4 regions of the Klebsiella sp. CSG-1 genome follow, and region 1 is predicted to be linked to each of the others. Evidence: predicted binding sites of a transcription regulator. Region 1 holds the regulator's gene; each other region holds the start of a gene.

Region 1 (7,998 bases):
ATCCTGCTCCCGTTAATCTTAAAAAATATTTTATTTATGTGAAGCCGGTTCAGTATAGGCCGCTGAAATCAGGCTTTCAATAAAAATATATTAGCAGGCTAATTACTGAGCCTTAACATCACTGAAACGCGTTTATGCATGAGACGATTCGGTAGTCAGGCAAACGCTGTGACGCTGCATAAAATAACCCAGCCCGGCCAGCACGATAGAGACCAGCATCACGCTGGTGGTAGTGAGCAGCGGCGTGGCAATCAGCGCGGAAACCAGCAGACTGGTCAGGAAGCACAGACCAAGCTGCAGCGTGTTCTGCAGCGCGGCGGCACGACCGGTCGCCTGCGGGAACGGCTTCAGCGCCTGGGCGACAACAATCGGGTAGATCCCGCCATTGACAATGGCCATCACGCAGAAGGGAATCATCACCGCAATAATTGAGACATCTTCAACCAGACCAACCATCCAGGTGGCAGCCACGCTGACGGCGAAAATCACCAGCAGCCAGGGCAGCAGCTGTTGGCCTTGCCATTTCTGCAGCGCCGCGCGGCATCCATAGCCACCGATTAAAAAGGCGATTGTCTGCGGAACATAGCTAAGACCGATAGCGGTCGGGCTGTAGCCCATCTCATGGAGAATAAACGGCGACCCGGTTAACCAGGCAAAAAAGCTGGCGGAGCAGGCGGCGTAAATCAGCACGTTGCCGCTGTATTCGCGCGAGCGCAGCAGCGTCAGAAAGGTCAGCTTCTCGCGGACGTCACCCTGCGGCCTGACGACCGGCTTCAGGCGCAGGGCGGGCACCATCAGCAGCAGGGCGATGGCAAAAAGGGTGGCAAAAATGGCCTGCCATTCCAGATGGGCAAGCAGCCAGCTGCCGAGCAACGGCGCCAGAGCCGGCGATAAACCCACCAGCGGCATAATGGTGGCGAAAATACGGTTAGTGCGCTGAGCTGGATAATAATCGGTGACCATCGCCTGCCAGGTCACCGCCGCCGCGCAGACGCCGATCGCCTGGATAAAGCGCAGCACCAGCATCAGAGTGGCGTCACGCACCCACAGCATTCCCAGACAGCTGATAGCGAAGATCGCCAGCCCGGTTAGCAGAATCGGTTTACGTCCGTAGCGGTCCGAGAGCGGGCCCCAGAACAGCTGCCCGATGGCGAAGCCGGCGAGGAACAGGCTCAGACTGGCGCTGACCGACGCTGCAGAAGTATTGAGATCTTGCTGGATGGCCGAAAAGGCCGGCAGATACATGTCGGTAGCGAGGAAACCCAGCACGCTGAGTCCCGCCAGCCACACTAAAAATCCTTTCCCGGGTTGTTGCATAACATTCTCTTATAGATGCAGGTATGATGCCGCAGAGTGTAGGGAGTGCATTCTGGCTTGTGAAACGCTAATATTTGCTACATGCGTTCAAAATTTTTGCAGGCAGAATATGTGGTCCGAATACTCACTCGAAGTTGTTGATGCTGTCGCCCGCAACGGCAGCTTTAGCGCCGCGGCGCAGGAGCTGCACCGCGTACCTTCGGCGGTCAGTTATACCGTACGTCAGCTGGAGGAGTGGCTGGCGGTACCGCTTTTTGAACGCCGCCATCGCGATGTCGAATTGACCACCGCCGGGCTCTGGTTTTTACAGGAAGGACGATCTGTTATCAAAAAAATGCAGATCACCCGCCAGCAGTGTCAGCAGATAGCCAACGGCTGGCGTGGTCAGCTGTCGATAGCCGTGGATGACATTGTTAAACCGGCCCGTATGCGCCAGATGATTGTTGATTTTTATCGTCACTTTCCCGATGTCGAGCTGATTGTTTTTCAGGAGGTTTTCAACGGTGTCTGGGACGCGCTGGCCGACGGACGCGTGGAACTGGCTATCGGGGCAACCCGTTCGATTCCGGTGGGGGGACGCTACGCCTTTCGCGATATGGGGATGTTGAGCTGGCATTGCGTGGTGGCGAGCCATCATCCTCTGGCGCAGATGAGCGGGCCGCTCAGCGATGATGTGTTGCGCAACTGGCCGTCGCTGGTCAGGGAGGACACCTCCCGCTCGCTACCAAAACGCACGACCTGGCTACTGGACAATCAGAAAAGGGTGGTGGTGCCGGACTGGGAATCCTCGGCCACCTGCCTCTCGGCGGGATTGTGCGTAGGGATGGTGCCGAGCCATTTTGCTCGCCCGTGGATTGACCGCGGTGAATGGACCGCGCTGGCGCTGGAAAACCCGTTCCCGGACGCCGCGTGCTGCCTGACCTGGCAGCAGAGCGACACGTCACCGGCGCTGTCGTGGCTACTGGATTATCTGGGGGACAGTGAAACGTTAAACCGGGAGTGGCTGCGGGCGCCGGAGTAACCGGCGCCGCACGGGCGATTAGCGACGGTAGTCGACGAACGGGCCGTCTACGACGGAGCGGCGCTCTACCAGCCGCGGGTGAACCTCGATCGACTGTGACTCTTCGCGCTTGTTGACGATACGATCCATCAGCATATTGAAGGCCGCTTCCCCCAGCGAATCTTTCGGCTGGTGGATGGTGGTCAGCGCCGGGCTGAAATAGCGGGCGTTACGCACGTTATCATACCCGATCAGCGAAATGTCCTGCGGCACGCGTAGCCCCATCTCATCCGCAGCGCAGATTGCGCCCATCGCCATGATGTCGCCGCCGCAGAAGACCGCCGTCGGGCGATGCTGCTGGCTGAGGATCTGCTGCATTGCGCGGTAGCCGGATTCAGGCTCGAAGTCTCCCTGCACAATCCAGCTTTCCGGAACGGCGATCTGCGCTTCTTCCATGGCTTTCATAAAGCCCGCCAGGCGCCCGGCGCCGGTGTTACGCTCCAGCGGACCCGGGATCACGCCGATTTCACGATGGCCGCGTTCCACCAGATAGCGACCGGCCATATAACCGCCCTCAAAGGCGTTATCGATGACCGAATCGGTAAAGTCGGCTTTGGATTCACCCCAGTCCATTACCACCATCGGAATATGGCGGTACTCTTCCAGCATGCTGAGCACCGATTCCGGATATTCAGAACACATAACCAGCAGGCCGTCGACGCGCTTTTGCGCCATCATCGACAGATAGGCCTGCTGCTTTTCGAGATCGTTCCACGCATTGCCCAGAATCAGGGTATAGCCTTTCTGGAAACAGCTCTTTTCTACGGCTTCAATAATCTCAGCGAAATAGGCCGCTTCGCTGCTGGTGGCCAGCAGGCCAATCGATTTGGTGTGATTAACCTTCAGGCTGCGAGCAACGGCACTGGGGGAATAGTGCAGCTCTTTGATCGCCGCCCACACGGCGTTGCGGGTTTCTTCCGCCACGAAACGGGTTTTGTTAATTACATGTGACACTGTTGTAGTGGAAACGTTTGCGCGCTTCGCTACATCTTTAATTGTTGCCATTACTTCTCACTCCAGACCTTGACCTGATCGTCTGATTATCGATACGTAAACGTTTGCCTATACACACCCTGAATACAATTTTCAACATTGCATCACGTCGGGAAAACGACACAGAACGACAGGAAGGGGTCAATGGCCGATACGCTTTCAAATTAGCGTGGGATTTTGTCCGATCTTGCGGCAAAGGGGAAGAGCAAAAATGTGCATCACCCTAAAACATGGAAGATTTTTGCGCTATATTGTGCAAAAATGAGCAAGCTCACTTTTCATGTGGGGATAACTGGGGGAAAAATTGATGGATACAGATTTAAAGTTTTCGCTGACGACAACGATTATTGTCCTGGGTCTGATCGTGGCCGCCGGCCTGACCGCGGTGCTGCACTGATTTATCCGGGGGAGAGGGCTCTTTCCCCCGATGTCCCGCCATTATTATCAATTTCGCAAAAATCTTTTGCCATTTCGTTTACTTTTGTTTTTTTGTGATTGATGTCATGCTTTTGACTTCTGATGAGATACCGTCGCCGATGACGGTCTGCTGGAGTCATTGAATGAAAATCAACTTTCCCTTGTTAGCGCTGGCGATAGGCGCGTTTGGTATTGGCACCACGGAGTTTTCCCCGATGGGGCTGCTGCCGGTGATTGCCAAAGGTGTCGACGTGTCAATTCCGGCGGCGGGAATGCTGATCAGCGCGTATGCGATCGGCGTGATGGTCGGTGCGCCGCTGATGACTTTGCTGCTCTCTCATCGCGCGCGCAGAAATGCGCTGATTTTTCTGATGGCTATCTTTACGCTGGGGAACATTCTCTCCTCAATGGCGCCGGATTACACCACGCTGCTGATTTCGCGCATTATCACCAGTCTTAACCACGGCGCTTTCTTTGGCCTCGGGTCGGTGGTGGCGGCGAGCGTGGTGCCGAAACACAAACAGGCCAGCGCGGTGGCGACCATGTTCATGGGCTTGACTATCGCTAATATTGGCGGCGTTCCGGCGGCGACATGGCTTGGCGAGACCATCGGCTGGCGGATGTCGTTCCTCGCGACGGCAGGTCTGGGGCTGGTGGCGATGGTCAGCCTGTGGTTTTCGTTGCCCAAAGGCAGCGCTGGCGAGCGTCCGAACGTAAAACAGGAGCTCTCGGTGCTGGTTCGTCCGCAGGTGCTCTCCGCATTGCTGACCACCGTGCTGGGGGCCGGCGCGATGTTTACCCTCTATACCTATATTTCACCGGTGCTGCACACCATTACGCACGCCTCACCGCTGTTCGTCACCGCCATGCTGGTGTTGATTGGCGTCGGCTTTTCACTGGGTAACTACCTCGGCGGTAAATTCGCCGACCGTTCCGTCTCCGGGACGCTGAAGGGTTTTCTGCTGCTGCTGATGGTTATCATGCTGGCGATTCCGCTGCTGGCGCAGACGCAGCTGGGAGCCGCAATCAGTATGGTGGTCTGGGGGGCGGCGACCTTCGCCGTGGTTCCACCGCTGCAAATGCGGGTGATGCGAGTGGCTCATGAAGCACCGGGTCTCTCTTCGTCGGTCAATATCGGAGCGTTTAACCTCGGCAATGCGCTGGGTGCGGCAGCCGGTGGCGCGGTGATTTCTGGCGGACTGGGCTATGCCTTTGTGCCGGTGATGGGAGCGATCATTGCCGGTGTGGCGCTGCTGCTGGTGCTGTTCGGCGGGCGTTCGCAGCCGGAAGAGGCGTTGGTCTGACAGTCGGTATATTCGCAGAAGGGTTGCCCCTTCTGCGTTAGCGTTTTAGGCCGCCAGATTGGCTGCCACAAACTTCCAGTTTACCAGCGCCCAGAAGTGCGCCAGATAGTCAGGACGGGCGTTGCGGTAGTCGATGTAATAGGCATGTTCCCAGACATCCACGGTCAGCAGCGGTTTGGCGTCGCCGGTCAGCGGCGTGCCAGCGTTGCTGGTGGAGACAATGCTCAGGCTGCCATCGCTATTTTTAACCAGCCATGTCCAGCCTGCGCCAAAGTTCTTCGCTGCCGCGTCGGTAAACTTCGCTTTGAACTCTGCGAAGCTGCCGAAGGATTGATTGATGGCGGCTGCCAGCTCACCTTCCGGCTCGCCGCCCGCATTCGGCGCGAGGCAGTTCCAGTAGAAAGTATGGTTCCAGACCTGGGCCGCATTGTTAAAGATGCCGCCTTCAGAAGCGCGGACGATCGCTTCTAAAGATTGACCTTCAAACGCGGTGCCTTTGATCAGGTTGTTGAGGTTGGTGACATAGGCCTGGTGATGTTTGCCGTAGTGGTATTCCAGGGTTTCTGCGGAAATGTGCGGCGCCAGGGCGTCTTTTGCATACGGTAATGCAGGTAATTCAAACGACATTGTTACTCTCCTTATAACTTCTTGTTTTCTAGCTCACATTCAAAGGATGTTTTACCATCCAGAACAGCATGTACTGTCCCTCGCCGGGGCGAGTGCAACAGGTTTTTATTGTGATCGGAATGCTAACACTTGCAGAAGGGAGTTAAAAGCCTTGCAATGATAAAGGGTATATTTAACAAACTTACCCGGCTAAGCCTTCGCCGGAGCGCAAGGCATCGCATTTCAACAGGGCAGGTTGATCGCTGTTGCCGTTGAAATATAAAGTGATTAGTGAATATCCATTTTGCAGAGGTCTGTTTTGTCTAACATAGTCTATCGCCAGGCGACTCTGGCCGACGTCGAACGCTGTTTTGAAATTGAAACGACCGCATATGAAGGGGATGAAGCGGCCACTCGTGAAAAGATTGCCACCCGAATCCAGCAGTACCCGGAAGGATTTCTTTGCATGGAACGGCAAGGAGAGGTCATTGGCTTCATTAATTCAGGGTGTGCGTGGGAAGTCGTGATGTCGGATGAAGCCTTCAAGGAGCTGGTCGGGCACGATCCTCGCGCGCCGAATGTCGTGATTATGTCTGTCGTCGTTGATCCTGAACACCAGGGAAAAGGGTATTCGACTGCTCTGATGGAGCGCTTTATCCGGCAGATGGCGCAGGCGCAAAAGAGCGCCATTCACCTGATGTGCAAAGACCGACACGTGGCCCTGTATGAGAGATTTGGTTTTCGCTACGAGCGGCCTTCCGCCTCGGATCATGGCGGCATGTCCTGGCATGAGATGAGCCTGACATTATAGTGAGGAGAGTTGACCTGCCGCAGACGCGGCAGGTCAGGCTCAGCGAATGGTTTTGGGGGTCATCACCCGGCGTGCGCCGACATAGTGGCGAATCCAGTAATCTTCGCTTAATGAGGTGATCTGGATGTCGCGGCCGGTACGCGGCGACTGAATAAACTTGCCGTTGCCAACGTAAACGCCGACGTGATCGGCGGTGCCGCGCCCACGGGTGCGGAAGAAGACCAGATCGCCGCTCTGCAGCTCGCCGCGATCGACCGGACGGGCATCGCGCAGATGATACATCTCATTGGCGGTGCGCGGAATGCGGATTTTTACCAGATCCTTATAGGCGTAGTAGACCAGCCCACTGCAGTCGAAACCGGTACGCGGCGAAGTTCCGCCCCAGCGATACGGTTTGCCAATCTGATCCATTAACTTCGACATAGCGGTGCTTTGTGCTCTCTGCACGCGGGCTTTATGCGCATCCGCCAGGGTCAGCGGCGGTTCTTCCGCGATTGTTTTGCAGCGTTTTTTGTAACCTTTACGCACGACGCATTTACTCTGCACGCTGGCCATGACCGGGGCCGGTTCAGCGGCTGGCGCGATCGATTTCGCACACTGCTTTTTATACCCTTTACGCAAAACGCATTTTTTGGTGCCGGCGGCCTGACGGTTCAATGCCGTCTGGCTGGATGCGGTGGTGCGAGTGGGGTGTCGGGTGCGGGTGGCCGTTGAGGCTTTCTTGCTGGCGGTTTTGGTTGTGGACTTCGTTTTCTGACTGCTGGCTTTTTTCTTACGTTCTGTAGTGCCTTTCGCCGCATGCGCTTTTGGCGTGGCGGAGGTGTGCGTATGCCCTGAAGCATGCGCCAGTGGTGTAAATGAGATAGATGTAAACAGTAATGCACAGAGCGAAATCGCGATTTTGTTTAGCCGCGCCACTGAGCAATCCCCTGATTAATGACAGATATGTACCCATACCTGACGGTGAATGACAAAACCCAACGATTCTAAAGCATAAAAACCCGGAAAGTTAATACTCTTTTGTATCTAAAGTGTCGTTTGATTAACAATTGCAAAAAATTATCTCAGACATTAACCACCTTGTACGCGAAATGTACAGCGATACCGCTTTTACGCGGCCAAAATGATATTTTTAAGGCAACTTCTGACCACAGAAGATAAAATATAATGAGTGAAAAAAATGTTATTATCTGTCCTGCGTTCAGGACGCTACAATGACAAATTACTGCCGTATAGAAGTTAAGGAAGCATGACAATGAGCACGACTGTAGAAAAAATCCAACGTCAAATCGCTGAAAACCCGATCCTGCTGTACATGAAAGGGTCTCCGAAACTGCCAAGCTGCGGTTTTTCCGCTCAGGCTGTGCAGGCGCTGTCTGCATGCGGCGAGCGTTTTGCCTACGTTGACATCCTGCAGAACCCGGATATCCGCGCGGAACTGCCGAAATATGCGAACTGGCCGACCTTCCCGCAGCTGTGGGTTGATGGCG
Region 2 (7,998 bases), on a different contig from region 1:
ACTCCAGCGCAACCCCTTCATAGCTTTTAAAGCGTCCCGACTTACCGCCGTGCCCTGAATCCATATCGGTGCACAGCAGTAGCAGGTTATCGTCCGTTTTCAGCTCGCGCAGCTTCGCCACCCATTTTGCCGGTTCCCAGTATTGCACCTGGGAATCGTGCAGACCGGTAGTCACCAGCAGATGGGGATAGACCTGCGCCGTGACGCCATCGTAAGGACTGTAGCTCTTCATATAGCGGTAGTACTCTTCGTCCTGCGGATTTCCCCACTCTTCAAATTCCCCGGTCGTCAGCGGAATCGACTCGTCGAGCATTGTGGTCAGGACATCGACAAACGGAACCTGAGCCACTACGCCGTGAAACAGCTCCGGCCGCTCATTAATGGCGACGCCCATTAACATGCCGCCCGCGCTGCCGCCCATGCCGTAGCACAGGCGAGGATTGCCATATCCCTGCGCCAGCAGCGCATCGCAAACATCGAGATAATCGTTAAAGGTATTCTTTTTACACAGGAACTTGCCGTCTTCGTACCACTGCTGCCCTAATTCCCCGCCGCCGCGGACGTGGGCAATCGCAAACACGAAACCCCGATCGAGCAGGCTCAACCGGCTGGCGCTGAAATCGGCATCTTCACTGGCGCCGTACGACCCGTAGGCATAGACCAACAGCGGACTGACCCCCTTGCGGAAATGCTCACGCCGATAAACCAGCGAAACAGGAACCTCCACACCATCGCGAGCCTTAATCCACAAATGTTCGCTGCGATAATGACTGGCCTCAAACCCTTTCACTTCCTGTTGCTTCAGTACCCGCCGCTCACCGGTGTCCATATCCAGCTCAAAGAGCGTATCCGGCGTGGTCATGGAGGAGTATCCGTAGCGCAAGCGTGAAGTTTCCGGTTCCGGATTATAGGCAAGCCAGGTCACGTAGGCCGGATCATCAAAGGCGATCCCCACCACTTCCCGGGTCTTGCGGTTGATCTGGCGCAGGCTGGTTAACCCGCGCTGGCGCTCCTCAACCACCAACCAGTCGGTAAACAGGGTGAATCCCTCGAGCATCACATCCTGGCGTGGCGCAATCAGCGTCTCCCACTGCCGCTCGTCGCGCTCATGGGTACGGTAGAGACCGAAGTTTTTCCCCTCGCGGTTAGAGCGAAGATAAAAGGCATGCTGGTAATGATCGAGACTGTACTCGTGATCTTTACGCCGCGGCAGGAAACACACCGGTTCCGCATCCGGCATTTCGGTATTCAGCAGCCGCACTTCACTGGTTGTCGCGCTGGCAAGATAGATAACGGCGAATTGCCGGGAGGTGGTCGTATGGAGGCTGACGTAGAAGGTTTCATCCTTCTCCTCGTAGACCAGCGCATCGGAGTGCGGCGAAGCGCCCACGGTATGCCGCCAGACCTGATAAGGCAGCAGCGTAGTCGGGTGCTTGCGGACATACCACAGCGTTTGCGAATCATTGCTCCAGGCGAATTCCGGCGAAACGTTTTCCAGCACTTCAGGATACCATTCGCCATTTTGCAGATTGCACAAGCGCAGGCCATACTGCCGACGGGAGAGATAATCCTCCGCCAGCGCCATCATCGTGTTATCCGGCGAAATGCCCAGCCCACCGAGAGTATAGAATTCGCTCTGCGCCGCGCGCTGGTTGCTATCGAGCAGCACTTCCCATTCATCCCACTCCTCTTTCAGCACCGACTGACGCTGATAAATAGCGTATTCACAGCCCGGCTCATACACCTGACGATAACGGTAGCCATTTTTGCTGTAGGGCGCGGAGACTTCGCGCGGCGGGATACGGTCAATAATCTCTTTTAGCACCCGCTCCTGCAGGCTACGTTGAGTCGCCATGACCTGCTGTCCGTACTCATTTTCCTCGCGAAGATAATCAAGTACTTCCGGCCGCGAACGCTCGTCGTCGCGCAGCCAGAAGTAATTATCGATACGGGTATCGCCATGAAGGGTCATGGCGTGGGGAATTCGTTTTGCTTTTGGTGGCATCTTTTGGTCTTCTGCATCCTGTATTTCATACACAAAATCATTCAAGAAGCGGCTTGAAGGATGGCGTGTGTATAAGGGTGGCAAAAGTGGCCCACGTTGCAAGCAAAACCTGCGGATTTAGGTAGAAAGCGCCTGTTTTTGTGCCTGGATATCCTGTTCGATGTCGGCACGCACTTCCGGCGGAAGGCCTAAAGCCTCACCCAGAGCGTTGAGATAGCTACGCTCCATAAAATGGTCGATATCGATCGCCGCACAGCTGATGTAATAGATCTCCAGCGCCTCTTGCTCGCTGGTGAGGCCCTGCGCCAGACGCTGCGGATCGAGAGGCTGGGCCAGAGCGCGATCGATAAGAACGCGCCCCTGCACGGCAATACCAGCCGCGCGCAGCTGCTCATCAATGTTTGCCCGCTCGCTGTCATCAATGTGCCCGTCGCTTTTCGCGGCAAACACCAGCGCCAGAATGAGCCGTTCACTGCGGGCATCGAGCCCGGAGGCTGGCGAGGTTGACGCCCCGGCGGGTTGTACAGGAGAAGCGACAGATTGCGCAGGGGAATTTTCCCGCATTTTTTGCTGGTACTTGTTCCACAGCACGCTTCCCGCCACCGCGCCGCCGCCAACCAGCAGTGCGCTGGTGCCATATTTAGCCAGCAGCTTACGCGATGATTTACTGGCCACCAGCAGCCCCGCCAGGCCGCCCAGCGCCCCAGGCAGAAGGAAGCTTTTACCATCAGACCGCTCGCCTGATGAGGAAGACGGTCCCTGCTGGCCCAGCAGGGACTGGAGTTGATTAAGCCAGTTAGCCATGATTTCCCTCGTTGCTTATTAAGCGATGTCATCAGCCTAAACGACGAGATGTCAGGAAATGTTATGAGCAGCTAAAGATGCGCAAATTCGGCCGGACTCAGGCGGCCTTCACCTTGCGCGATTTTACAGGCGCGGTTGCCGCGGGTTGTTCGCTCGCTCCCTCCGCTGCGGCCTCTGAGGTTTCAGCCGCGGAGCTCTCGTCCTGAGAAGCCTGGCCGTTCGTACCGTCTTCCGCTTCCGCTTCCGCTTCCGCTTCCGCTTCCGCTTCCGGGAGTTTTCCTGATCTCAGGATGTGGTGCAATGTCTCTTTACGTTCCGCCAGCCACATTGCCATTTCATCGCGCTGGATTTCATCCAGCGTCAGCGGGCACTCGACCAGCCAGTCGTTGAGGACCTCGGCAAGATCGAGCATTTTGTCGTAAGCATCGGCCTCTTTTTTGCTGGTAAACGACATCTTTTCCTCACCTTCGCGGATCACCACATATTTAATTTCAACCGCCATTGTGCAGCCTCTTTATACTGTATTTTTATACAGTATAGCAAATTTTCACCCGGGACTCAACCAACAGCCGTAAAGACAGACGCAAACGTTTTCGTTTATAATGCGACGCATGTTTTTTTACTGTGGAAAAGAGTCATGACGTTATTAGGCACAGCGCTGCGTCCGGCAGCGACGCGGGTGATGTTGTTAGGTTCCGGCGAACTGGGTAAAGAAGTCGCCATTGAGTGCCAACGGCTGGGTATTGAGACCATCGCGGTCGACCGCTACCCCGACGCGCCGGCGATGCAAGTGGCGCATCGTTCGCACGTCATCAACATGCTACACGGTGAAACGCTGCGCGCGCTGATTGCGGAAGAAAAACCCGACTTTATCGTGCCGGAAATTGAAGCCATCGCCACGGATATGCTGGTGGAGCTGGAGCAGGCCGGGCAGAAAGTCGTCCCCACCGCTCGCGCGGCGAAACTGACCATGAATCGCGAAGGTATTCGCCGCCTGGCCGCAGAGGAGCTGCAGCTTCCCACCTCGGCATACCGCTTTGCCGACAGCGAAGCGGCCTTTCGCGAAGCCGTCGCGGAGATTGGCCTTCCCTGCATTGTGAAGCCGGTCATGAGCTCTTCTGGTAAAGGCCAGAGCTTTATTCGTCACTCTGACCAGCTGGCCGAGGCCTGGCGCTACGCGCAACAAGGCGGCCGCGCGGGCGCCGGTCGGGTTATCGTCGAGGGGGTGGTGAATTTCGATTTTGAAATTACCCTGCTTACCGTCAGCGCGGTCGATGGCGTCCATTTCTGTGCGCCGGTCGGCCATCGCCAGGAGGATGGCGATTACCGCGAATCCTGGCAGCCGCAGCAGATGAGCGAGCTGGCGTTGGCCCGCGCCCAGGAGATTGCCAGCAAAGTCGTGCTGGCGCTTGGCGGCTACGGTCTGTTTGGCGTGGAGCTGTTCGTCTGCGGTGATGAGGTGATTTTCAGTGAAGTCTCCCCTCGCCCGCATGACACCGGAATGGTGACGCTGATTTCCCAGGACCTCTCGGAATTTGCGCTGCACGTTCGCGCCTTCCTCGGTCTGCCGGTTGGCGCGATTCGTCAGTATGGCCCGGCGGCCTCCGCGGTCATTCTGCCGCAGCTCACCAGCCAGAACGTCACCTTTAGCAATCTCCAGGGCGCGGTAGGGGCGGGACTGCAGCTACGCCTGTTCGGTAAGCCGGAGATTGACGGTTCTCGTCGACTGGGCGTCACGCTGGCCGTCGCCGATAGCGTCGATGAGGCGGTGGCTCGCGCGAAAGCCGCCGCGTCAGCGGTGCAGGTTCAGGGATAAAAAAAACCCGGTCGCGTCAACGCTACCGGGTCTGGATTTCGCCATTTATCAGGGCGTGAAAATTACTTCGCGCCTTCAACCGCTTCGCGAGCAATTTTGGTAATACGGTCGTAATCGCCCGCTTCCAGCGCATCCGCCGGAACCAGCCAGGAACCGCCGATGCACAGCACGCTGTTCAGTGCCAGGTAGTCGCGGTAGTTCGCCGGTGAGATGCCGCCAGTCGGGCAGAAACGGATATGCGCGAACGGACCGCCAATCGCCTGCAGCGCTTTTACACCACCGTTAGCTTCCGCCGGGAAGAATTTGAACTCTTTCAGGCCATACTGCATGCCCAGCATCAGTTCGGAGACGGTGCTAATCCCCGGGATCAGCGGGATGGTCCCTTCTTCAGTCGCCGCTTTCAGCAGGGACTCGGTCAGACCCGGGCTGATAGCGAACTGCGCGCCAGCCTCGGTGACGGCTTTCAGCTGCTCAACGTTTGTTACGGTACCTGCGCCGACAATCGCCTCCGGCACTTCTTGCGCAATCGCGCGGATCGCATCCAGCGCGCATGCGGTACGCAGCGTGACTTCCAGTACGCGTACGCCGCCGGCAACCAGCGCTTTGGCCATCGGCACAGCGTGTTCCAGCTTTTTCACCACGATCACCGGGACAACCGGGCCGTTGGTGAGGATTGCTTCTGCAGTTGTTTTCCAGTTTTTCATTAGAGTTTCTCTCTCGCCAGATCTACAAATTGTATCGTCTTAAAAAGTGATGCAGGTTGCGCCCTGTTCGGCTCCGGAGAGTTTTTCACGCAGCGCTGCGAACATTTCCCGGCCGCTCCCGACGCGCGAACCGCTGAGGTCAGGAACATGCGGCTGGCGTGCAGCCAGCTCAGCGTCATCCACCAGCAGCGTCAGTTCGCCCGTCTGCCCGTTGACGCGGATAATATCGCCATCACGTACTTTTGCCAGCAGCCCACCATCGTACGCTTCAGGCGTAACGTGGATTGCTGACGGGACCTTGCCAGATGCGCCAGAGAGTCGACCATCGGTAACCAGCGCAATTTTGAAACGGCGGTCCAATAATACACCAAGTGGCGGCATAAGTTTATGTAATTCTGGCATGCCGTTCGCTTTTGGCCCCTGATGGCGAACAACCACCACGCAATCCTTGTCCAGCATTCCGGCTTCGAAAGCAGGCAAAACGTCGTGCTGGCTTTCAAACACCACCGCCGGGGCTTCAATTATCTGGTTCTCAACCGGTACGGCCGAGGTTTTCATCACCGCACGCCCGAGGTTGCCGCTCAGCACTTTCGTCCCGCCATGGCGAGAGAATGGCTTGTCGAAAGTCGCAATAACCTGATCGTCTAATGGCGCCGTCGCCCCTTCGCGCCAGTCCAGCTCGCCGTTATTCAGCCACGGTTCCATGGTGTAACGGGAGAGACCAAAACCGGCTACGGTGTTGACATCTTCGTGCAGCAAACCGCCTTTCAGCAGCTCACGAACCAGCACCGGTACGCCGCCCGCGGCCTGGAAGTGGTTAATATCCGCCGGACCGTTCGGGTAAAGGCGCGCCAGCAGCGGCACAACATCGGAGAGATCGGAGAAATCATCCCAGTTAATGATAATGCCCGCCGCGCGAGCCATTGCGACCAGGTGCATCGTATGGTTGGTCGAACCGCCGGTTGCCAGCAACGCAACGATCCCGTTCACCACCACTTTCTCATCAAACATTTTGCCCAGCGGCATCCATTCATTACCGTTACCGGTCATGCGCGTTACCTGGCGTGCGGCGGCGGCGGTCAGCGCCTGGCGCAATTCGGCATCCGGATGCACAAACGACGAGCCCGGGAGCTGCATGCCCATAAATTCCACCACCATCTGGTTGGTGTTCGCCGTGCCGTAAAATGTGCAGGTACCCGGGGCGTGGTAGGAGGCCGCTTCAGACTCCAGCAGCGCCATACGATCGACTTTACCCTCGGCATACAGCTGGCGGATGCGTACTTTTTCTTTATTTGGCAGGCCGCTGGCCATCGGGCCAGACGGCACGAATACTGACGGCAGGTGGCCAAAGGAGAGCGCGGCCATCGTCAGTCCGGGGACAATTTTGTCACATACGCCCAGATACAGCGCGCCGTCGAACATGTTATGCGACAGGCCGATCGCGGCCGACATTGCAATCACTTCGCGGCTCAGGAGGGAGAGTTCCATCCCGTCCTGCCCTTGGGTGACGCCGTCACACATCGCCGGTACGCCTCCCGCGACCTGGCCTACCGCATTCACCGAATGCAGCGCTTTGCGGATGATATCCGGGTAATACTCATAGGGCTGGTGGGCGGACAGCATGTCGTTGTAAGAAGTGATGATGGCGATATTGTTACGCAACATGCTTTTCAGCGAGGCTTTATCGTCCGACTGACAGGCAGCAAAGCCGTGGGCGAGATTACCGCACGCCAGCTGCGCGCGATGGACGGTATCCGTCTTCGCCTGGTTAATCCGTGCGAGGTAGGCGGTGCGGGTATCGCGCGACCGTTCGATAATGCGATTTGTTACCCGTAACATTGTCGAATTCATAAAGGCTCCTGAATTTTTATCTGTCCGGCCACAGCATTTTAGCAACCTCTTAGAAGGTGAAAGGCACCAACACTGCAGCTCAGCGGCAAAATATCTATCCGCAGTGTAATAAAAAAAGCCCCGGGGGTGAATCCTCCCGGGGCTTAAAAGAGCAAAAATTATGCGACTTGCTGCGTCAGATCATGTTACCGGTAAAATAACTCCTCCGGATAACGCGCAAACTATTCAAATTCGTTCCAGGAACGACCGTCGCGGGTGATCATCGCCACAGAGGCGACCGGCCCCCAGGTACCTGCCTGATAGGGCTTCGGCGCATCGCGATCGGCAGCCCAGGCTTCAGTAATGGAGTCAACCCACTTCCACGCCTCTTCAACTTCATCGCGACGCACGAACAGCGCCTGGATACCACGCATGGTTTCCAGCAGCAGACGTTCATAGGCATCCGCCAGGTGAGTCTGGTTGAAGGTCTCCGAATAGCTCAGATCCAGCTTGGTTATCTGCAGATTGTGTTTGTGGTCAAGACCCGGCACTTTGTTGAGGACCTGAATATCCACGCCCTCATCCGGCTGCAGGCGAATCGTCAGCTTGTTCTGCGGCAGCTCCTGCCAGTTCTCTTTAAACAGGTTCAGCTCCGGGGTTTTAAAATAAACCACCACTTCAGAACATTTGGTCGGCAGGCGTTTACCGGTACGCAGGTAGAACGGCACGCCGGCCCAGCGCCAGTTATCGATATCGACGCGGATAGCCACAAAGGTCTCGGTATTGCTGGATTTGTTCGCCCCCTCTTCTTCGAGGTAGCCCGGGACTTTTTTACCCTG
Region 3 (7,998 bases), on a different contig from region 1:
CGGGTTCCAGCGTAGCCAGACGCGTTCCAGCAGCTGCGCGCTGAAGTCGGCCAGTTTGCCAAGAATGGCATACAGAATAATGGCGACCACCACCACATCCGTTTGTAAAAACTCCCGCGCATTCATCGCCAGGTAGCCAATGCCGGCGTTAGCGGAGATGGTTTCGGCCACAATCAGCGTTAACCACATCAGCCCGAGGGCAAAGCGGATGCCGACCATTATCGAGGGCAGGGCCCCCGGCAGAATCACATGGCGGAACAGGGCGAAGCCGGACAGGCCATAGCTACGTGCCATTTCCACCAGTCCGCGATCGATATTGCGAATGCCGTGCCAGGTGTTGATGTAGATTGGGAACATGGTCCCCAGCGCGACGAGGAAGATTTTGGCGCTTTCATCAATGCCGAACCATAAAATAACCAGCGGAATCAACGCCAGATGCGGGACGTTACGCAGCATCTGAATCGAGGTATCCAGCAGACGCTCTCCCCAACGCGACAGTCCGCTTATCAGGCCCAGCACCAGCCCGATGGAACCGCCGATGGCGAAGCCCAGCAGAGCACGCCATGAACTGATGGCCAGGTGTTGCCACAGTTCGCCGCTGGCGGAAAGCGTCCAGAAGGCCTTGAGCACCCCCTCCGGAGAGGGGAGGATGCGGGTGGATAACCAGCCGACGGAAGAGGCGAGCTGCCAGATAATGACGGTCCCCACCGGCAGCAGCCAGGGGGCAACCCGCAGCAGCAGTTTTTGCGCAGACGTAGCCATGATGTGCTCCTTAGCTTTGTGCGACTTTGCGCGGGATAAATTCGTTGGCCACCGCCTCGCCCTGCAGGTGCAGAGGTTGCGGCTGCGGAATCGACGGGATATTGACATCCAGCAGCGGGAACAACAGTTCGCCGACGCGATAAGCTTCTTCAAGGTGCGGATAGCCGGAGAAGATAAAGCTATCGATACCCAGTGCCGCATATTCATTGATGCGTTCGGCTACGGTAGCCGCATCGCCGACCAGAGCGGTTCCCGCACCTCCGCGTGCCAGCCCGACGCCGGCCCACAGGTTAGGGCTGATTTCAAGCTTATCGCGTCGACCGTTGTGCAACGCGGCCATCCGCTGCTGTCCGACGGAGTCGGTTTTGGCAAAGGCGGCCTGCGCCCGGGCAATGGTGTCGTCATCCAGATGCGAGATGAGGCTTTCGGCCGCTTCCCAGGCTTCTTCATTGGTTTCCCGGACAATGACATGCAGACGAATACCGAAACGGACCGTACGACCGTGACGAGCGGCTTTTTCACGCACCTGGGCGATTTTTTCCGCCACCTGCTCCGGGGGCTCTCCCCAGGTGAGATAGAGATCGACCTGCTCGGCGGCGAGATCCTGCGCCACGTCGGACGAGCCGCCAAAGTAGAGCGGCGGGCGCGGCTGCTGCAGGGGCGGAAACAGCAGCTTCGCACCGCGTACCCGCTGGTGTTTTCCATTGAAGGTCACGGTTTCGCCTTCCATCAGGCGGCGCCAGATATGAGTAAATTCAGAAGAGGCTTCGTAACGTTCGGTATGGTCGAGGAAAACTCCGTCACCGGCGAGCTCCTGCGGATCGCTGCCGGTCACCAGGTTAAACAACGCCCGACCGTTGGACAGGCGGTCGAGCGTAGCGGCCTGGCGGGCGGCGACAGTCGGAGAGGTCACGCTCGGGCGCAGGGCAACAAGAAATTTCAGGCGCTGGGTGACGGGAATCATCGAAGCGGCAACCAGCCACGCATCTTCGCAGGAGCGCCCGGTCGGGATCAGGACGCCGGTAAAACCGAGGCGGTCCGCGGTTTGCGCAATTTGCTGCAGATAGCCGTAATCCACCGGGCGGGCACCCTCTTCAGTCCCCAGGTAGCGACCATCACCGTGGGTCGGTAAAAACCAGAACATATTCAGACTCATGATTTCGCTCCTTGTGCGGTTGCGGGTTGCCAGATGCGGGTACGGATGTCGACTTTTTTCGGCACCAGTTTGTTCTCGTAGAACAGATCGGCCGTTTGCTGCTGCCGGGCGGCGGTTTCGGCACTGACGGGAGTAATGGTGGTCGGCGGCCGATGGTCCAGATAGCTGGCGATCACCGTTTCAGGGAGGCCCATCGTTTTGGCCAGCAGGGTAATACTTTGCGGACGTTGGCTCAGCGTCAGGGCATCCGCCTGGCTGAAGGTGTCGAGCACGCCGCTAATAAAGGCGCCGTTCTTTTCTGCATAGGGGCGCGAAGCCAGATAGAAAGAGCCGGTTTGTTTCAGATCGGTTCCGTCTTTGAGCACCCGGGCGCTCGCTTGTTGCAGAGCGGCTGAATAGTAGGGATCCCAGATAGCCCATGCATCAACATTGCCCTGTTGAAACGCCGCGCGGGCGTCCGCGGGGGCAAGATAAACGGGCTGAATATCGCTGAATTTTAGTCCTGCCTGCTGTAATGCCCTTAGCAGCAGGTTGTGGGAGCTGGAGCCTTTCTGAAACGCGACCTTACGGCCCTTCAGTTCAGCGACGGTTTTGATCGGGCTGTTTTCCGCGACCAGAATCACTTCCGCTTTTGGCTTCGGGGGTTCCGCGCCGACGTAAACCAGATCGGCACCGGCGGCCTGGGCGAAAATCGGTGGGATATCGCCGGTACTGCCCAGATCGATGCTGCCGACGTTTAGCGCTTCAAGCATCTGGGGACCGGCGGGAAATTCTACCCAGGTGATTTTGCTGTTCGGGTAGCGTTTCTCCAGCAGTTGATGGCTTTTAGCCAGCACCATACTGACGCTGCCTTTTTGGTAGCCGATGCGCAGCGCGTCCGGCGCGGATTGTGCCGCATGGCTCAGGGCCGATAGCGTCAGCAACCCGCTCAGCGCGAGGGTCCTGAAAAGGTTAGGCATGTTCCACCCCGCGGAGGGTCTTGAGCGCGGGAGCGCGGCTGGTCGGGCGGTGCAGCGCCTGCCAGAAGGTCTCCAGCGCCAGGTCGAGGCGTCCCTGCAGATTAGGCGTAAACTGCGGCTTATGTTGATAGTCGGTGACCTGGCTATCGTCGGCGAATACTCCGTGCAGAATCTCCTGCGCTTTCAGGGCGTTGAGCACCGGTTTCAGCGCATAATCCACCGCCAGCATGTGGGCGATCGTGCCGCCGGTGGCCAGCGGCAGGACGATTTTCCCCTCCAGCGCCCGTTCCGGGAGCAGGTCGAGCAGCGTCTTCAGCGCGCCGGAAAAAGAGGCCTTATAGACCGGGGTAGCGATGATAAGCCCATCGGCGCCTGCCAGCTGTTCATTCAGCGTATGTAATGCCGGGTTATCGAAGCGAGCATACAGCAGGTCTTCCGGAGCAAAATTTTGCAAATGCCAGTGGCAGACTTCAACATCTGCCGCGGAGAGCGTCTCTCTGGCATATTCCAGAAGCGCGCTGGAACGGGAAGGGTAACGCGGACTGCCCGCAAGTGTAATGACACGCATCTTCTCTCTCCTTATAACCAAATGTTTGCATTTATCTATAATTGATAACATTTGCTGGCAGTGTGACAGAGCCGATTTATTTCCCTAAATGATTTTTCCACCCTTGTTTTGTCAGAAATTGCATAACGCGGGGGCGAAAAGTAAACGTTTGCGTTGGATGCGAGATTTTTTGTCGTAGGTCAATTCCCTTTCAGGCGTCAATCGAACATAATACGCCCCCGGTTTGCACACCGGGAATCCAGGAGAGTTCATGTACTACCCCTTCGTTCGTAAAGCCCTTTTTCAGCTCGATCCTGAGCGCGCTCATGAAGTTACTTTTCAACAATTACGTCGCGTATCAGGTACGCCGCTGGAAATGCTGGTCCGTCAGAAGGTGCCGTCCAAACCGGTCACCTGCATGGGTCTCACGTTTAAAAATCCGCTGGGTCTGGCCGCTGGGCTGGACAAGAACGGCGAGTGCATTGATGCGCTCGGCGCCATGGGTTTTGGCTCCATTGAAATTGGTACCGTAACGCCGCGTCCGCAGCCGGGGAACGATAAGCCGAGGATCTTCCGTCTGGTGGATGCCGAAGGTTTGATCAACCGCATGGGCTTTAATAACCACGGCGTTGATAACCTGGTTGAGAACGTTAAAAAGGCGCATTTTGACGGTATTCTCGGTATTAATATCGGTAAGAATAAAGATACGCCGGTTGAGCAGGGTAAAGATGATTATCTGATTTGTATGGAAAAAGTCTATCCGTATGCCGGGTATATCGCCATTAATATCTCTTCACCGAATACCCCAGGGCTGCGTACCTTACAATACGGCGATGCCCTGGATGATTTACTCTCTGGTATTAAAAATAAGCAGCTTGAGCTGCAGCAAAAGCATCAGAAATATGTCCCAGTCGCTGTGAAGATCGCCCCGGATCTTTCTCTTGAGGAATTGATCCAGGTGGCCGATAGTTTAGTTCGTCATAATATTGATGGGGTCATTGCCACCAATACTACTCTCGATCGTTCGCTGGTCCAGGGAATGAAATTCTGTGATGAAACCGGTGGCCTCAGCGGTCGTCCATTACAATTAAAGAGTACGGAAATTATCCGTATGCTGGCGACAGAATTAAACGGTCGTTTGCCGATTATCGGAGTCGGAGGGATTGACTCGGTGATCGCCGCACGGGAAAAAATCGCCGCCGGTGCAAGCCTTGTCCAGATTTATTCCGGATTTATTTTTAAAGGCCCTCCGCTGATTAAAGAAATTGTTACCCATATCTAATCTTTTCCTCCTCTGATCCCCCCCAGGGCTTTATTTCCGGCCCTGGTTGTTTTATATTCCTTCATTGTTGCTTATTTAGACATTTTAGTCTTTTCTTAATTTTGGAAATTATTCTGTTGCAGGATGCTATTGCATAAGAGATGCACGGGAAAGAGGACGGGGGAACGATGCGAATTAAACCTGACGATAACTGGCGTTGGTATTACGATGAAGAGCACGATCGTATGATGCTCGATTTGGCCAATGGTATGTTGTTCCGTTCGCGGTTTGCGCGTCGGATGTTGACGCCCGATGCCTTCTCACCTTCCGGATTCTGTGTCGACGATGCCGCACTGTATTTCTCTTTTGAAGAAAAATGTCGCGATATCGAGTTATCGAAAGAGCAGCGCGCGGAATTAGTTCTCAATGCGCTGGTCGCCATTCGCTTCCTGAAACCGCAGATGCCAAAGAGCTGGCACTTCACAACGCATGAAGTCTCCTGGCAGCCTGCCACCGGCGATGCCGCCAGCGCCTGGCTCAGCGATAGCGGACAGCAGGTTAATCTGCTGGTGGTTGAGCCGGGTGAAAATGCCGCGCTCTGTCTGTTGGCTCAGCCGGGCGTGACGGTCGCCGGGCGAGTCATGCAGCTGGGGGATGTGATTAAAATCATGAACGACAGGCTGCAACCGGCACAGGGTATGACCAGCTACAGCCTGGGTCAGGCGGTTTAAAGCGCGCTAAGGCGCCAGCCGTAAGGCCGTTTTCGGTATACAGCTACAGCACAGAATCGTGCCATCGTCAGCGACCGCGTTTTTCTTCAACGGGCTGACCTCGCCTTCTTCCAGTCTGATGCGGCAGCTGCCGCAAATCCCCGCCCGACAAGAGTAGGGGATTCGAATGCCTTTTTGCTCCAGCTGCTCCAGCAATACCTGCTGATTATTGCCGCTAAACCGCTGCCCCTGCCATTCAATTTCAATGACGGCATCCGGCTGTGCGACAACCGCGGGCGTATCGTCGCTCTCGCCTGCGCCATAGGCTTTTGCCGGGCCGCGAGTCAGCACTTCCACTTCATCGCCCACGCGCACTACGCCGCTGTTGCGGGCAATCAGGTTTTGTCCAAAATCGACATCGCCGCTATCCAGCGCGGTGCGGAACCGCTGCAGCGTGGCCAGCGGTTCACCGGAAGGATGCTTTTGCCCCCGTTCCGGACTGACGGTAGTCAGCACGCAGCGGCTGCAGGGTTTTGCTACGTCAAAAACCACGTCACCGATGCGAATCACTTTCCAGGTATCCTCTTCCCAGGCCGCCGCACCGGTCACCACCAGGTTAGGGCGAAACTGTTCCATTCGCACGCTGGCCGGACAGCGTTTTTGCAGATCGCGCAGTGAGGCTTCGTTAGCCAGCAGATAGGGGAAACCATCGGCGAAGGTGAGTGGGACGGCATCGTGGCGCTTCACCCGCCGGGTGAGGCGGGGTCCTAACCAGCGGAGCTGAACATCGCGGTTAAAGAAACCGCTGAGCCACTGGTTGACCGATGGTGGAGCGATCAGCGCGGTGAAGTGATTCCCCCATACCTCGGTAGGCTCCTCCTGCGCCGAAAAATCGCTGAAGCGCACCACCGCGCTGCTGCCGTCTACCGCCGTCAGATGAATACCGTCGTACAGCGGAGATGGCGTAAACTTCACCATCTGCGGAAACTGACGGGCGGTAATAAAGGTGCCATCGGTTTCCGTCACCATAAAGGCGCGATCGAAGGCCAGGCCGCTGATATCGGCAAACGCGTGCGTCAGACCAATTCCACGCATGGATTTGACGGGATGAATAAAAAGTCGCGATAGCGTTAGCATGCGCTGCCTCTGGGCTTAAAAATAAGCCTTTAACTTTATGACATGAGGCGCATATTGGCTATAATGCGCAACAATTTTCTTTTAGTAAAAGTGACGATATGAATTCTCTGTTTGCCAGTACGGCTCGTGGCCTTGAAGAGCTGTTAAAAACTGAACTGGAAGCACTTGGCGCGGTGGACTGCCAGGTAGTCCAGGGCGGGGTCCATTTTCAGGGAGATACGCGCCTGCTGTATCAAAGCCTGATGTGGAGCCGACTGGCTTCGCGCATCATGCTGCCGCTGGGCCAGTGTAGCGTGTATAGCGACCTGGATCTGTACCTCGGTGTGCAGGCCATTCCGTGGACGGAGATTTTCACCCCTGACGCCACCTTCGCCGTCCATTTTAGCGGGCTGAACGATGAGATTCGCAACAGTCAGTACGGGGCGTTAAAGGTTAAAGATGCGATCGTCGATAGCTTCACGCGTAAAAATCTGCCGCGACCCAACGTCGATCGTGAAAACCCCGATTTGCGGATTAATGTCTGGCTGAATAAAGAAACGGCGCACATTTCACTCGATCTTAGCGGCGAAGGTCTGCATCTGCGCGGCTACCGCGACGGCACCGGCATGGCGCCGATCAAAGAGACGCTCGCTTCGGCGATCGTCATGCGCTCTGGCTGGGTTCCGGGGACGCCGCTGCTCGATCCAATGTGCGGTTCCGGTACGCTGCTGATTGAAGCCGCCATGCTGGCGACCGATCGTGCGCCGGGCCTGCATCGCGGTCACTGGGGCTTCAACGGCTGGCTGCAGCATGATGACGCGGTCTGGAAAGAGGTGAAGGCCGAAGCGCAGACCCGAGCACGTAAAGGGCTGGCGGCCTATGAGTCGCGTTTCTATGGTTCTGACGTCGATGCCCGCGTCATTGAACGCGCGCGCAGCAACGCCCGTCGCGCGGGCGTCGGCGAACTGATCGCATTTGAAGCGAAAGATGTCGCCCAACTCAGCAATCCGCTGCCAAAAGGCCCGTACGGAACCGTTATCAGCAACCCGCCGTACGGCGAACGTCTTGAAAGCGAGCCGGCGCTGATTGCCCTGCATAGCCTGCTTGGGCGGACGATGAAAACCCAGTTTGGCGGCTGGAACCTGTCGCTGTTCAGCGCTTCGCCGGAGCTTCTGAGCTGCCTGCAATTGCGCGCAGACAAGCAGTTTAAAGCCAAGAATGGCCCGCTGGACTGCGTACAGAAGAACTACCATCTGGCGGAAAACGACGGCAGCGGCGCGGTCTCCCTGGCGGAAGATTTCGCTAACCGTCTGCGCAAAAATCTGAAGAAATACGAGAAATGGGCGCGTCAGGAAGGGATTGAGTGTTACCGCCTGTATGATGCCGATTTGCCGGAGTATAACGTCGCGATCGACCGCTACGGCGAGTGGGTTGTGGTACAGGAGTATGCGCCGCCGAAGACGGTTGATGCGCATAAAGCGCGTCAG
Region 4 (7,998 bases), on a different contig from region 1:
GAAGCTGACCACTCGCGGAGCCATGGTAGGCGGCTGGCTTGGGCTGCTGACCGCCGTGATTCTGATGATCCTTGGCCCGACGATTTGGGTGCAAATCCTCGGCCATGAAAAGGCGATATTCCCGTATGAATATCCGGCGCTGTTCTCTATCGCTATCGCCTTTATCGGTATCTGGCTCTTCTCCGCCACCGACAATTCGGCGGAAGGGATGCGCGAGCGTGAGCAGTTCCGCGCTCAGTTTATTCGTTCGCAAACCGGGATCGGTATCGAACGCGGCCAGGCGCACTAACCTGACTCTCCCCGGCCGCCCGGCCGGGGAACATTAAAACATCAGCAGGCGCACCAGCGGCGCTGCCAGTACCATTACCACGCCAGACAACATCATCACCAGACTGGCCACCACCCCTTCCTGCGGCCCCAGCTCATATGAACGGGCGGTGCCTGCGCCGTGCGAGGCGGCGCCAAATCCAGCGCCTTTTGCCATCCCTTCGCGAATGGCGAGCCGCATAAACAGCGCATCACCCACCGCCATGCCAAACACGCCGGTGATCACCACAAACAGCGCCACCAGCTCCGGCTGGCCGCCGATCGGTTTTGCCGCGGCCAGCGCAAACGGCGTCGTGACCGAACGCACCGCCAGACTACGCTGAATCTCATCCGGCAGCGTAAACAGTCGCGCCAGCCACACCGAGCTGGTCACGGCGACAACCACTGCCGTCGTCACCCCTGCGGTCAGCGACATCCAGTGCCGTTTAATGACCGCGAGGTTGTCATATACCGGGACGGCAAACGCGATGGTTGCAGGCCCCAACAGCCATAACAACCAGTGGGCCTCGCCCATATAGTTCTGATATGAAATGTGGCCAAACACCAGAATCAGCACCAGCAGTATCGGGGTAAACACCAGCGGCATCAGCGGCAGCCTGTGGAAGCGGCGATACAGGCGCTTATTGGCGAAATAGAGTGCCAGCGTCACAACCAGGCACAGGACGCTCAGTTGAAAATCACTCATGCTTCATCCGGCTGACTTCATAACGATACACTTTATCCACCACCCATGCCGTCGCCCCCAGCACCATCAGGGTACTCAGCGCAATCACCAGAAAAATACGCCAGCCGTCGACCATCAGCAGCTGGGTATAATTCACCACCGCCACCACCGCCGGGACGAAAAACAGCAGCATTTCCGCCAACAGCCAGCGCGCGCCGGCCCGCACCCAGTTCAGCGGGATAACCCGACAGATAATCAGCGCCAGCAGCATCAACATACCGACCAGGTTCGCCGGCAGCGGCAGATGCAGCCAGTTAACCAAATATTCAGCGCAGACGAACAATCCGGCATAAATCAGCACCTGAACCGGGACCTGGAGGCGCTGTACAACGAAGGGGGTCACACGAGCTGGCGCGAAGGCCATGAGCGAAATTCCTGAAAAGAAGCAAGGTATGCAGTATAGAGAGCCGCCTGAGCGGACAGAAATGAATTAAAATCATCACAGGTATAGTCTCTGGGAATAATTATGGATATCCGAACGCTGCGCTATTTTGTCGAAGTGGTGCGTCAGCAGAGTTTTACGCGCGCTGCGGAAAAACTGTTCGTCACACAGCCCACGATCAGCAAAATGCTCAAAAATCTGGAAGATGAGCTGAACTGCACCCTGTTGATTCGCGATGGCCGCCGGCTCCTGTTGACCGATACCGGTCGGGTTGTTTTTGAGCGTGGGCAGGCGATTCTGGGCGAGTTTCATCAGCTGGAATCGGAGCTGAGCGATATTAACCACCTGCACAAAGGGGTCCTGAGACTGGGGATCCCGCCGATGGTCGGGATGCTGATGGCAGAACCGATCGGCCTGTTTCGCCAGCGCTACCCGGGCGTGGAGCTGAAGATTGCCGAGTTCGGTGGGCTGACGGTTCAGCAGGCGGTGAGCAACGGCGAGCTGGATCTCGCCATGACGGCGCTGCCGGTAGACGAGGACAGCGGCCTGAGCACGCTGCCGCTGTTCAACCATCCGCTGTGCGTGCTGACGCCGAGAACCGAGGAGTGGGAAAGCGTTCAGTCGCTCTCGCCGGAAGCCCTCGCGGCCCATCCGCTGGTCATTTATAACGAAGATTTCGCGCTGAGCCGGCAGCTGATGGCGCTGTTTACCTGTCATGATGTGAAGCCCCGCATCGCGGTGCGCAGCGGCCAGTGGGATTTCCTCGCGGCCATGGTGCAGGCGGGAATCGGCGTGGCCATACTGCCGCAGCCGATCTGCGAACGTCTCGACGCGCAGAATTTTTGCTGGATACCGCTGCAGAGTGAGCTGCACTGGGAGCTGGGGATGATCTGGCGGGAAGGCGTTTATCTGTCGCACAGCGCGCAGGCGTGGCTGGAATGCAGTAAGGCGTTCTGGCTGGAGTAAGTCCCGGAGGCGCGTTGCGCCTGTCCGGGCGACAAAAACAGTCATTCTGAATTCATCGCCCGGCCAGCGTAGCGCCGCCGGGGAAGCGGTGCGGTGCTACTGATCTTCGATGAGCAGCGCTTCCAGCAGGTCAAGGTCGTGGAGCAGCTTCTGCAGCGTTTCATTGCTGATCTGCCGGGTCGCACGAAGATGATACAGCTCTCCGCGTTCTGAACGCAGCGCCGCCAGACGGAACCGACGCTCAAGCTGCTCTTCGAGTATAGAGGTTTCCACATCGTTGCGTCCGTCGACGCGGCGGCGCAGATTACCAATCACCCGCGAACTGACCTCGGTCAGCAGCTGGTTATCAATATTCTCTTTGGTGTCGGCCGCCAGACGCTCCTCCATTTTCTGAATCGCGACAATCGCCACATCTGCCGTCGCCGCGCGCGCCAGCCGCTCTTCTTTACGCTGCTGAACATGGTCGCTCGACTCAATGTGACGTAGCAAAATTGGCAGCGCGATCACCCCGACAAACAGCGAGAACAGAATCACCCCGGCGGCCAAAAAGATCAGCTCATAGCGGGCCGGGAAGACGTTGCCGTCAGGCAGCAGCAGTGGAATCGACAGCACACCGGCGAGGGTTATCGCCCCGCGTACCCCGGCAACGGAGGAGATCAGCAGTTCACGGGTGGTCCACGAGCCAAACTCCATCGGTTTCCTCTTCAGGAAACGCTGGCTTAACTTGCGCATCGTCCACAGCCAGCCAAAACGTACCAGCATCAGCGCGGCGTAGATCAGGATAATGTCGGTAAACAACATCCAGGTTTCAACATTCGGATCCGCTTCCGCCGCCACCAGCGACGTCGACAGAATGTCCGGCAGCTGCAGACCCAACAGCAGAAAGACCATGCCGTTAAAGACAAATTCCAGCATCGCCCAGGTACTGTTCGCACGCAGACGCATGGCCAGCGGCGCGGTGCGCATCACGCCGGAACGGGTGATGGTCATCCCCGCCGCCACCGCCGCCAGAATCCCGGAAACACCGATATGTTCCGCGATCAGGTAGGAGGCAAACGGCAGCAGGAACAGCAGAACAATCTGCGTCGCCGGCTCGTCGCCGCCCCAGCGGCTGAGGAAGCGCATCGAACGACCATACAGCCAGCTCACCACAAACCCGGCCAGGATACCGCCGATGGCGACTTTGAGGAACTCGACCGTGGCACCGCCGACGGTAAAGACCATCGTGCCCATCGCCACGGCGACGGCAAACTTCAGCGAGACCAGGCCGGAGGCATCATTCATCAGCGCCTCGCCCTGCAAAATCCCCATAATTTTTTTCGGAATGCGCCCTTCGCCCACGATGCCTGACAGCGCCACGGCATCGGTCGGTGACAGCACCGCCGCCAGCGCAAAGGCGGGAATCAGCGGAATACCCGGCACGATCCAGTAGATGAGGAAGCCAATACCCACCACCGTGACCAGCACCAGCGCCAGCGCCAGCCCGAGGATTTCTCGTCCGTGCTCAATAAATTCGCGGGTCGGCGTCTTCCAGCCGTCGGCAAAAAGCAGCGGCGGGATAAACAAGACCAGGAACAGCTCGGGGTCGAATTCAACATGCAAACCAAACGTCGGCCACGCCAACAGCGCGCCAATGGCGATTTGCATCAGTGGTAGTGGAACCTGAAAGGGCAGTACGCGTGTAACCACCCCGGAGAGAGAGACCACGAGGGTCATAATGAGTATGGTGAAGAATATTTCCATGTGTTCCCTGTTTGCTGCGTTTTCTTTTTTTTACACCGGAGGCGTCATGTCTCTGGATAATACGCTACTCAGATTAACGCAAAAGGAAACAGGATGTGGCTTAAAAATAAAACGGGCGGCCTGAGCCGCCCGCTATTGGCAGGAAAAGCTTAAATGGCCCAACCACCGGCGTAGAAGATAACCAGCGCGGCCGCGATGATGACGGTCCCCAGGTTCAGCTTGCGCCACTCGCCGGACACCAGACGGCCAATGACCAGGGCGGCAAAGCCAATCATGATGCCGGTGACGATGTTACAGGTCAGCACGATAAAGACCGCCGTGATAAGCCCGGCCATCGCATCGACGAAATCATTAAAGTCGATTTTCGCCACGTTGCTCAGCATCAGCAGACCAACATACATCAGCGCTGGCGCCGTGGCATACGCAGGTACCAGATAAGAGAGCGGAGAGAGGAACAGAATCAGCAGGAACAGCACGCCAACGGTCACCGCGGTGAGGCCGGTTTTACCGCCCGCCGCAGTACCTGCCGCAGATTCGATGTACACCGCCGCCGGTGCCGCCCCGACCACGCCGGAGAAGACGCTGCTCAGGGAGTCGGTGGTCAAGGCTTTACCGCCGTTGATAATCTGCCCGTCTTTATCCAGCAGGTTTGCCTGCCCCGCCACGGCGCGAATCGTGCCGGTGGCATCAAATACCGCCGTCATCACCAGCGCCAGGACGCTTGGCAGAACCACCGGGTTTAGCGCGCCGATGATATCGAGGCTGCCAATCAGCGAGTTGCCTTTGTCGTCGCTCAGCGACGGCATCGCGAAAATACCGGAGAAATGAACGCTCGGGTCAAAAATCAGCCCGACGATCGAAATGCCGATAATGGTCAGCAGAATACCGCCCGGCACTTTCATTTTTTCGAGGCCAATAATCACCGCCAGCCCCACCAGCGACATAATCACCGGGAAGCTGTTGAAGTGACCCAGCGCGACCGGCAAACCGTCCAGCGGGTTTTTAATCACCAGGCCCACGCCGTTGGCGGCGATCAGCAGCAGAAACAGGCCGATACCTATCCCGGTGCCGTGCGCAACGCCCTGCGGTAAATTGCGCAGGATCCAGCTACGAATACCGGTGGCAGAGATAACGGTAAACAGCACGCCCATCAGGAACACGGCGCCCAGCGCAACCGGAATACTGATGTGCTGCCCCAGCACCAGGCTGAAGGCGGTGAACGCGGTCAGCGAAATCGCACAGCCGATGGCCAGCGGCAGGTTTGCCCACAGCCCCATCACCAGAGAGCCTACGCCGGCGACCAGACAAGTCGAGACGAACACGGCTGCCGGAGGGAACCCGGCTTTACCCAACATGCCCGGGACAACAATGACCGAGTACACCATTGCCAGGAAGGTGGTTAAACCGGCAACAATCTCCTGACGAACGGAGCTGCCACGAGCTGAAATTTTAAACCAGGCGTCTAATGAACCGCCGGTACGCGCTGAAGGCGTAGACATAGAAAACTTCCCCTGAAAATTTTAATCGTTCGTCCGTATGCGTGGTGGACCATCCACTGCCAGCTAAACGCGATCTCCTTGTGCTACCTCGCAGCGCCAGGGGGGCTGCAAAAAAGCAAACGTTTAACTCCGCGCATACAATACGGTGGTCAGAATGAATTTGCTCCCCCCAGAACAGGGATAAATAGCGAGCAAAATACAAAGGCAAACGATTATCCAGCCTTTAGACGGGCCTTTTCAACTGAAGTTTGTGTTAATTCGCTAAATTTTGCTTATGGCGTTCATGAAATAACCAGTCGATGCGCAAACGTTGTCGTCTATGCGCAATCCGGTAACATTTTTGTATTGCGTTGATAGCAATTCACCGCGGCCATCACAAAAATTACCGCCTCACTCCGGCAGGGTGAACGGGCCGCCGCGTTCAATCGCTTTCTGCCAGGCCGGACGCTGCTCTATTCGCTGCACCCACTGTGCGATCCGCGGTACATCCTTGATGCCGCCGCGCGCCAGCAGCGCCATGACCGGAAAGCTCATCTGGATATCGGCCATGCTGAGCTGCGCGCCGGCAAACCACGGCTGACGGGAGAGATGATCCTCAATATAGCGAGCGTGCGTGGCGATTTGCCGGTCCAGCCAGGCCTTCTGTACCCCTTTACCCAGGGCATTGCCCAGCGTTCGCATCCCGAGCGGAATGGGCGGTTTACCGAGACTGGCAAACACCAGTTTCATCACCATCAGCGGCATCAGTGAGCCCTCGGCATAGTGCAGCCAGAAACGGTATTGCAGCTTATCCGCTATCGCCTGCGGTCTGAACCGGTGGTCGCTATCGTAGGTTTCCTGCAGGTACTCGAGGATGGCGCCCGATTCCGCCAGCACGTAGCCGTTATCTTCCACCACCGGAGATTTCCCCAGCGGGTGGATCTGCTTTAACGCCGGCGGCGCCAGCATATTTTTTTCCCGCTGGTAGCTGACAATGCGATAAGGCAACTGGAGTTCTTCAAGCGCCCACAGCACGCGCTGGGATCGTGATTGATTGAGATGATGTACCGTCAGCATGGAGGTTCTCCCGTAATTCGTTCGAATTAACTATAGGAACTGACGGCGATTGGCGGAAAAATTTCGCCGAAATAAACGGGTGAAAAAGCCGGGCTGTGCCACAATTAAGTTGTCGGCGCAAACCGGAACCTCCAGCAACATCTTGCGCAATACCGAGGTGAGCCGACGTCGGGGGAAACCCTCCTGCGAACGACCAGGATAGTGTTAAAGACCAAGACCGGAAAACAACTAAAGCGCCCTGTTGTGGCGCTTTAGTTTTATACGTCATCCTCCAGCAGTCGCGCGCCGGTCCCCTCTTCACCCAGCTTATCTCCCGGGTTGCGCAGCGGGCAGTCGCGTCGCGACAGACAGCCGCAGCCGATACAACCATCCAGCTGGTCGCGCAGTGCGGTCAGGGTATGAATACGCCGATCAAGCTCCTCCCGCCACTGCGATGAGAGCTGTTTCCACTCCTTCGCGCTGAGGTTATGCCCTTCCGGCAACACGCCGAACGCATCACCAATGGTCGACAGCGGAATGCCGATTCGCTGGGCAATCTTGATGATCGCCACCGCGCGCAGCACATCGCGGCGATAGCGCCGCTGATTACCGGCATTACGCTGGCTGTGAATTAACCCTTTGCTTTCATAGAAATGCAGGGCAGAGACGGCAACGCCGGTACGCTTTGCCACCTCGCCGGGGGTCAACAGCATTTTAATACGGGGGGATTTCTTTTCCATAAAAGCGCTTTACCTCAAGTTAACTTGAGGAATTATACTCGCCCGCAGACAAAACGACGAATCGAGAATTGAGAGAGGCCGCTTTATGTCCCATCAGGATATTATCCAAACGCTTATTGAATGGATTGATGAACATATCGATCAACCACTTAACATTGATGTAGTCGCCAGAAAATCCGGGTACTCAAAATGGTACCTCCAGCGGATGTTCCGCGCCGTGATGCATCAAACGCTGGGCGATTACATCCGCCAGCGCCGGCTGTTGCTGGCCGCAGAGGCGCTGCGGACCACCCAGCGACCCATCTTTGATATTGCGATGGATCTGGGCTACGTGTCGCAGCAGACGTTCTCACGGGTATTTCGCCGGGAGTTCGACCGCACCCCCAGCGATTATCGTCATCAAATTTCCGCCTGAGCGTTCACATGCAAGGGCTGAGCAGCCTGGGCGCGTTGGCCAGCCACTGCCTGAACTCCTGTGGCGGCATCGCTTTCGCAAAGTACCAGCCCTGACAATACCGGACCCCGCGTTTTCGCAGCCAGTTAACCTGGTCCGCCGTTTCGACGCCTTCGGCAACGGTCTTT

Evidence for each region. Region 1 encodes PurR, which represses purine synthesis genes. Its sites were predicted from a motif close to CANGCAAACGTTTGCNTG; they were not measured.
Region 2: a site for PurR is predicted at 3,390-3,407, ahead of purT (formate-dependent phosphoribosylglycinamide formyltransferase). Genes of this name have one in related genera too.
Region 3: a site for PurR is predicted at 3,583-3,600, ahead of pyrD (quinone-dependent dihydroorotate dehydrogenase). Genes of this name have one in related genera too.
Region 4: a site for PurR is predicted at 5,754-5,771, ahead of AC007G_RS17685 (NCS2 family permease). Genes of this name have one in related genera too.

Annotation. Positions count from the first base shown of each region.
Region 1 covers NZ_JBWNLD010000009.1:21,113-29,110, reverse strand. Annotated here, with positions in the region: gene punC (purine nucleoside transporter PunC) at 133-1,317, opposite strand; gene punR (DNA-binding transcriptional activator PunR) at 1,427-2,338, shown strand; gene purR (HTH-type transcriptional repressor PurR) at 2,357-3,382, opposite strand; gene cydH (cytochrome bd-I oxidase subunit CydH) at 3,678-3,767, shown strand; gene AC007G_RS20290 (MFS transporter) at 3,931-5,091, shown strand; gene sodB (superoxide dismutase [Fe]) at 5,137-5,718, opposite strand; gene AC007G_RS20280 (GNAT family N-acetyltransferase) at 6,017-6,508, shown strand; gene AC007G_RS20275 (C40 family peptidase) at 6,548-7,426, opposite strand; gene grxD (monothiol glutaredoxin 4) at 7,764-7,998, shown strand, end outside.
Region 2 covers NZ_JBWNLD010000008.1:236,283-244,280, forward strand. Annotated here, with positions in the region: gene ptrB (oligopeptidase B) at 1-2,005, opposite strand, end outside; gene AC007G_RS19890 (tellurite resistance TerB family protein) at 2,123-2,809, opposite strand; gene AC007G_RS19895 (YebG family protein) at 2,907-3,311, opposite strand; gene purT (formate-dependent phosphoribosylglycinamide formyltransferase) at 3,447-4,625, shown strand; gene AC007G_RS19905 (bifunctional 4-hydroxy-2-oxoglutarate aldolase/2-dehydro-3-deoxy-phosphogluconate aldolase) at 4,688-5,329, opposite strand; gene edd (phosphogluconate dehydratase) at 5,369-7,180, opposite strand; gene zwf (glucose-6-phosphate dehydrogenase) at 7,402-7,998, opposite strand, start outside.
Region 3 covers NZ_JBWNLD010000010.1:222,195-230,192, reverse strand. Annotated here, with positions in the region: gene ssuC (aliphatic sulfonate ABC transporter permease SsuC) at 1-762, opposite strand, end outside; gene ssuD (FMNH2-dependent alkanesulfonate monooxygenase) at 773-1,918, opposite strand; gene AC007G_RS22500 (sulfonate ABC transporter substrate-binding protein) at 1,915-2,877, opposite strand; gene ssuE (NADPH-dependent FMN reductase) at 2,870-3,445, opposite strand; gene pyrD (quinone-dependent dihydroorotate dehydrogenase) at 3,696-4,706, shown strand; gene zapC (cell division protein ZapC) at 4,874-5,416, shown strand; gene AC007G_RS22480 (YcbX family protein) at 5,423-6,532, opposite strand; gene rlmKL (bifunctional 23S rRNA (guanine(2069)-N(7))-methyltransferase RlmK/23S rRNA (guanine(2445)-N(2))-methyltransferase RlmL) at 6,631-7,998, shown strand, end outside.
Region 4 covers NZ_JBWNLD010000007.1:77,745-85,742, reverse strand. Annotated here, with positions in the region: gene actP (cation/acetate symporter ActP) at 1-289, shown strand, start outside; gene AC007G_RS17705 (LrgB family protein) at 323-1,012, opposite strand; gene AC007G_RS17700 (CidA/LrgA family protein) at 1,005-1,415, opposite strand; gene AC007G_RS17695 (LysR family transcriptional regulator) at 1,518-2,399, shown strand; gene AC007G_RS17690 (Na+/H+ antiporter) at 2,496-4,142, opposite strand; gene AC007G_RS17685 (NCS2 family permease) at 4,292-5,641, opposite strand; gene AC007G_RS17680 (glutathione S-transferase family protein) at 6,032-6,697, opposite strand; gene soxR (redox-sensitive transcriptional activator SoxR) at 6,955-7,416, opposite strand; gene soxS (superoxide response transcriptional regulator SoxS) at 7,502-7,831, shown strand; gene AC007G_RS17665 (EAL domain-containing protein) at 7,836-7,998, opposite strand, start outside.